Linked DNA regions of Rhodopseudomonas boonkerdii. The protein of the gene in region 2 interacts with the protein of the main gene of each other region in a pairwise test. Links are inferred from orthologs where the notes say so. Each region holds a gene or a part of one and is shown on either strand. Other genes may lie near its edges.

Region 1 (3,251 bases), 750 kb from region 2 along the record:
TTCGGGAAATACTTCGCCGTCACGCTCGGATCGAGCGACGCCATCTGCGCATCGGGCAGACGATACCAGGTCTCGTCCTTCCCGAGCAGCGCAATGCCCCAATAGCCGCGCACCGTGAGCGTGCGACCATCCGGGCTGACGCTCATCTTGGCCTTGTAGACCTTGCCGTCGCGCGGATCGAGAATGTTGCCGTTCTCGTATTTCAGGCCCTGCTGCTGCATGTTGCGAATGAAAGAAATGCCCAGCACCGGCTGGTTCTTGCGGTCATCGACGCATTTGCTGCAAATCTCGTCGCCGGGCTTGTCATCGGCGCTCGGAAACGTCTTGGCGATGGCGCCCTCATAGACGCCGCCATGATCGACCATCAACACCCAGACGACGGGTTTGCCATCCTCGATTTTCTGCCAGAGACCGGCTGCCGTGGGACCTCCTGCTGCAACCTGCTCGGCGGCAAAACCGGGCGTTGCGAGCAACGTGGCAGCAGTTGCCATGACGGCAAGCTGGCGGGATCGAAACTGGATCATCAATATCCCCTTCGCAGTTCGTCGTCCGGCAACCAAGCAGTTGGACGGACTATCAATCTTGCGCGACGAAAGAGTGACCCTGGTTGATGGCTTTTGCAAGATTGCCGATCGCGCCTCGCATTTCCGTTCATTGCCGGTGCCGCAATGCTGCCACAAGAAAAGGGGGCCGGAGGTCACTGGAAGACCTCCAGCGCTTGCGGCAATCTTGAGGCGGCTGCGGCACCCGTGAGGCAGGAACCCGCTCCGTCGTCGTTAAGGAACCGTAGCGGAGGTTGGTTAACAGCAGGCTTCTATCCCAAGCCGCGCTCTTGCCTGTCGCGATCAACTACGCTGTAACCGCCGCAAGCACCTGGAGATTTTTGACGTGAATGCCCCGACCCGCGCGCCTGCGCCGATCCTTGAAGACTATCCGTTTCGCCTCACGGACAATGTGCGCTTCATGGATCTCGATCCGAACAATCACGTCAACAACGCGATCTATTCCAGCTATTTCGAGACCAGCCGGGTGATGCTCACCAAGGACCCATCTTACGGAATGACGCCGGACGGATTGAGCTGGGTGCTGGCGCGGCTCGATATTCATTTTCGTGCCGAACTGCACTGGCCGAATGTCATCGAACTCGGTACCGGCATCGAAAAAATCGGCCGTACCTCGCTGACATTCTCACAGGTGGTATTCTGCGGCGGTAAGTGCATCGCGTCGGCCAGCGCCACAACCGTGATGGTCGGACTCGCCAGCCGGCAACCGACGGCGATCCCGCCGGACGTGATCGGGAAGATGCAGCCGTGGATGATGCGGAATAGCAGCGCCGCTTGAGCGCGGCGCTCCGGTTACGCCTGGCGTTCCGGCGTGATCACCACAAGGCCGTCGAGGGCATCGGTGATCTTGATCTGGCATGAGAGACGCGAGTTCGGCTTGATGTCATAACCGAAGTCCAGCATGTCCTCTTCCATCGGGGTCGGCGCTCCGACCTTTTCCGTCCAGGCTTCGTCCACATAGACATGGCAGGTGGCGCAGGCGCAGGCGCCGCCGCATTCGGCTTCGATGCCGGGAATCGAGTTACGGATCGCGGCTTCCATCACGGTAGAGCCGGTGTCCGCATCGATGGTGCGGGTTTCGCCGGAATGATCGACAAAGTTGATTTTGGCCATGATGCTCGCACTGCCGGAAAGAAGATACGGCTGTCCTATAACGGGTCGCCCCCGACAGCGCCAGCGCTCCGCAGCAAAACCGTCATCTGCAAATGTGGGGTAACGGGGCCTCCGGCCCAGAAGCGATCAGGACCGCTTGAGAATGCCGTCGATTTCGGCGCGGGCCTCGAGCACCGCATCCGTGAGCGTCATCAACGCCTCGGCGCTATCCGTCTTGTCCCGCAGCATGTTTTCCAGCCATTCGGCCGCATCGGTGATCCGGAAGGCACCAATGGCTTCGGCCGAACCGCGCAGCTTGTGGGTCAGCTCGCCGATATTGTCCGGCATTTTCACGATCTTCTCGATCAGCTCGCTCGCCTGGGCCGCAAACATGGCCAGCACCTCGCGCTCCAGCGAGGCATCGCCCATGGTCATGCGCTTGAGGTGGTCGAAATCAAAAGGCCCGTCATCGGGGACCAGCGGCGGTGACGGCATCCATTGAACCCGTTCGAGATGAAGCGACATTGATATTGGCCCGGAATTTCCGCCGCCGGAGGTTTTGGCGACAATTTTCAGGAGCCAAACACGGAATTGGTTAACGGAACGTTCTGTGCACGATCCGGCATTCCGCCCGCATTTTGACGAAAACTCGCCACGATTCCACGGCCAATCGCGATATTCGTGGCTTAACAGATAGTTACCGGGAGAAGCCGTTAACTATCATTAAGAATGTCTTAACCGGAAGCATTTCATTCGCGCGACCAAGCCAATAGGATGTTTGCGGGAAGTAGTGGACAAGCCGAGCGACCGGCAGTCCGCGATCGTGGGACGGGGTGTATTCCGCGTCATGGCAAACGGGCCGTGACGGGGGCAGCGAACACGACTTGTGCGGAAACTTCCGTAGTGTTGCGTAACAGGGGGCGCGTGGAACGAGCATGGCAAACAATTCAAAGAAGGCCAAGGATCCGACCGAAGTCGCTCTCTCCGCTATTCAGGAGGCCCTGAACGTCGACGGGTCGCGCGACCCCAATCTGCGCGCCGATAATGCAGCCGCCACCGGCCCCGCCGACCTCGACGAACCGCGCTTCGATTCCCGCGTCACCGGCGAACGGCCGGCCTTCGAATCTGTTGAGGAACCCCGCTTCGGCCGGCGCGCCGCCAATGACGATCGCGAGACCATCGGCCAGATCCTGCAGGCGCTGCAGAAGAACCGCCCTGCCCGCAACGTCTACACGCTCGCGACGCTGTTTGCCGGTGTCTGGGTGATCGCCGCCGCGTTCCTTGCATACGCCTTCCTGCCGTCGCTGCAGACCATGGCTGGTCAGGGTTCCGGCGGCACACTGGCGCTCGTCGGCCTCGCCGCAGCGCTGGTCGCCCCGATCCTCCTGTTCTATTTCCTCGCGGCGCTCGCATGGCGCGGTCAGGAAATGCGCATGATCGCCCAGTCGATGGCGCAGGTTGCGATCCGCTTCTCGGAGCCGGAAGGCAGCTCCAGCGATGCCATGGTCACGGTCGGCCAGGCGATCCGCCGAGAGGTCGCCGCCATGGGCGACGGCATCGAGCGCGCCATCGCACGCGCCGGCGAACTCGAAACGC
Region 2 (3,161 bases):
TCCGCGAGGTCTCGCGCGATTGGGTGACCTATGGAGACCCCCCGCACAAGTTCGAAGCGGGGACGCCGATGATCGTCGAGGCGATCGGCCTCGGCGCGGCCATCGATTATGTGAACTCGATCGGCCGCGAACGTATCGCCGCGCATGAGCATGACCTTCTGACCTATGCGGAAGGCAAGCTGCGCGAAATCAATTCGCTGCGCATCTTCGGCTCGGCGAAGGACAAGGGGCCGGTCATTTCGTTCGAGCTCAAGGGCGCCCATGCCCATGACGTGGCGACGGTGATCGACCGCCAGGGCATTGCGGTGCGTGCCGGCACCCATTGCGTGATGCCGCTTCTGGAACGATTCAATGTCACGGCCACCTGTCGCGCATCGTTCGGACTGTATAATACCCGCGAAGAAATCGATCATCTCGCGCAGGCGTTGATCAAGGCACGGGAGCTTTTCGCATGAGTGACACCGCAGAGGCGAAGACGCCGGACATGCAGACCGTCTCCGCGCTGGATCCGGCTGAAACCGAGCGCATGGGCACGGAGATCGTCGCCGCACTGAAGACTGTGTTCGATCCGGAAATCCCGGCCGACATCTATGAACTCGGCCTGATCTACAAGGTCGATATCAAGGACGATCGCGGCATCGACATCGACATGACGCTGACGACGCCGAACTGCCCGGCGGCGGAGGAGCTGCCGACCATGGTCGAGAATGCCGTGGCCAGCGTGCCGGGCGCCGGCATCGTCAAGGTCAATATCGTCTGGGAGCCGACCTGGACGCCGGACCGGATGAGCGACGAGGCCCGCCTCGTGCTCAATATGTGGTGAAGGCTGTCGTGCCGAAGCTGAACGGGGTTATCGAGACAGCACTCTATGTCGATGACCTCGATCGCGCACGGGGATTCTACCAGGGCGTGCTGGGACTTGTGCCGCTCACCAGTGATACGCGATTTGTTGCTTATGATATCGGTGGCCGCAATGTGTTGCTGCTGTTTCATCGGGGCTCCACGCTGGAGACGGTTCGTCTGCCGGGCGGCACCATTCCGCCACACGACGGCAACGGCCCGGTTCATGTGGGCTTTGCCATCGCGGCTGATGACTTGCCGGCTTGGGAGGAGCGGCTCAGCGCGCATGACATCGCGATCGAGGGCAGGACCGATTGGCCCCGCGGCGGACGTAGCATCTACTTTCGCGATCCCGACCAGCATCTGCTGGAGTTGCTGACACCGGGTGTGTGGACGGTCTACTAACCGGGGAATGGTCGAATGATGGAAGCGGAATTCCCGTGTGAGGCCTTCACAGCAGGAATTTCGTGATTAATTTAGACGCATGATGATCGCCGGTGCACGGCGAGAGGAGATGGGTTTCATGAATATCCCCGTGCAGGAGGTCTCCAAGCCCAAGCCGCGTCCGCGGCCGCAGGTGATGCGCCTGACGGACGCCGCGGCGGCGCGTGTGCTGGAGCTGACCAGGCGCGCGGATTCCGAGATCATCGGCTTGCGGGTCGGCATCAAGAACGGCGGCTGCGCCGGCCAGTCCTACACCGTCGAATATGCCCATGACGTGAAGCCGACCGACGAGGTCGTCGAGGACAAGGGCGTCAAGATCCTGGTCGATCCCAAGGCCGTGCTGTTCCTGCTCGGCACCGAGATGGACTACAAGACCGACAAGATGCAGGCGCAGTTCGTGTTCAACAACCCGAACCAGATCAGCGCATGCGGCTGCGGCGAGTCCGTGCAATTGCAGCCGGCGAAGGTGGATTGAACACGTAGGGCGGATTAGCGAAGCGTAATCCGCCGTTCTTCGCCACATGTTCTCGGCCGGCGGATTACGCCTTCGGCTAATCCGCCCTACGGCGGCGTTCCATGTTACACTCCCCCCATGGACCGCGACTTCCTCTCCGAACTGTTCGCCGGCTTCGGGCCGGTGACCATTCGCCGGATGTTTTCCGGCTTCGGCGTTTCCGCTGACGGCATCAATTTCGCACTGGTGCTGCGCGGGGCGATCTATCTGCGCGCCGACGAGAACTCGATTCCGCGTTTCGAGAGCGAGGGCTCGCAGTGCTTTCAGTATGAGATGAAGGGCAAGCTGCGGATGATCGCGTCCTATTGGCGCTTGCCAGAGCGGCTCTATGACGATCCCGACGAAGTGACGGGGTGGGCGCGCACGGCGCATGCCGCGGCGATACGGGCGGCGCTGGCGAAGACCAGCAAGAAGAAAGCAGCAAAGAAGAAAGGCGCCAAGAAGACTTCCAAGCGAAAACCTGCAGCGGGACAGAAGGTCGCGAAGCCTCCGGCTAAAGCCAAGAAGAAAACGAAGAAAGCCAAGTAACTCCGTCCGCATCCTGAGGAGCCGCGCAGCGGCGTCTCGAAGGATGGCGGTATGCTCGCAGCCAGGCCAGCTCGTGGTTCGAGACGCGGCCTGCGGCCGCTCCCCACCATGAGGGGGCGCACGTTCCTCACCATGAGGGACGGATTGAGGCTACGCCACCTGGAACGTGATCTCGTTCTGATATTCCGGATCGACTTCGCAGATCACGCGGTTGCGGCCGTTGCGCTTGGCTGCGTAAAGGCAGGCGTCGGCGCGGCCGATGAGCGAATCCATGTCGTCGCTGCTCGCCAGCATGGAGACGCCGATGGAGATGGTGACGCGGCCGAGAATCTCGCCGGTCGATTTCTTCTTCAGCTCCTTCGACATCACGGCGCGGCGGATGTGATCGGCCACTGTCAATGCCTGGCGTAGCGGCGTGTTCGGCAGCACCACGGCGAATTCCTCGCCGCCGTAGCGGGCGGTGATGTCCTGACCCTTGATGGTCTGCTTCAGCGACATGCCGACAAGACGCAGAACCTGGTCGCCGGTGAGATGACCGTAATTGTCGTTGAACGACTTGAAGTGATCGATGTCGAGCATCAGCAGCGACAGCGGCTCGCCGCGTTCTTGCGCGATCTCGATCGCGGCCATCAGTGCGCGGTCGAAATATTTGCGATTGCCGAGCGCGGTGAGGGGATCGGTCAGGCTTTCGGCACGGATGGCTTCGAGACTCTGCTGCAACACGCTGACTTCGCCGCGCGAGAACAGCAGGCGCTCTTCGAGCGCCTTGTTGGTGTCGTGCGCCTCGCGTGTGGATTTCACCAGGCTTTCGATCACAGCCTTGATGGCGCCGGGA

The links.
Region 1: the proteins of E0H22_RS15120 (region 2) and E0H22_RS18740 interact in binary tests that used the Escherichia coli proteins (3 or more experiments, as listed by UniProt). The link is inferred for Rhodopseudomonas boonkerdii from one-to-one orthologs.

Annotation. Positions count from the first base shown.
Region 1 is NZ_CP036537.1:4,055,452-4,058,702, forward strand. What follows is about bases 17-2,947. They hold E0H22_RS18740 (2Fe-2S iron-sulfur cluster-binding protein), read right to left. Parts: upstream 1,677-2,947; coding sequence 1,356-1,676; downstream 17-1,355. Other genes in these bases: E0H22_RS18730 (DUF2147 domain-containing protein), read right to left, coding at 17-524; E0H22_RS18735 (acyl-CoA thioesterase), read left to right, coding at 889-1,341; E0H22_RS18745 (Hpt domain-containing protein), read right to left, coding at 1,803-2,150; E0H22_RS18750 (apolipoprotein A1/A4/E family protein), read left to right, coding at 2,591-2,947. Outside these bases: more of E0H22_RS18730, read right to left, coding at 1-16; more of E0H22_RS18750, read left to right, coding at 2,948-3,251. UniProt on the Escherichia coli protein: Ferredoxin are iron-sulfur proteins that transfer electrons in a wide variety of metabolic reactions. Although the function of this ferredoxin is unknown it is probable that it has a role as a cellular electron transfer protein.
Region 2 is NZ_CP036537.1:3,307,278-3,310,438, reverse strand. The notes cover bases 221-3,061. They hold E0H22_RS15120 (HesB/IscA family protein), read left to right. Parts: upstream 221-1,363; coding sequence 1,364-1,759; downstream 1,760-3,061. Other genes in these bases: E0H22_RS15110 (GGDEF domain-containing protein), read right to left, coding at 2,477-3,061; E0H22_RS15115 (TfoX/Sxy family protein), read left to right, coding at 1,877-2,326; E0H22_RS15125 (VOC family protein), read left to right, coding at 832-1,245; E0H22_RS15130 (SUF system Fe-S cluster assembly protein), read left to right, coding at 452-823; E0H22_RS15135 (cysteine desulfurase), read left to right, coding at 221-455. In the rest of the region: more of E0H22_RS15135, read left to right, coding at 1-220; more of E0H22_RS15110, read right to left, coding at 3,062-3,161. UniProt on the Escherichia coli protein: Is able to transfer iron-sulfur clusters to apo-ferredoxin. Multiple cycles of [2Fe2S] cluster formation and transfer are observed, suggesting that IscA acts catalytically.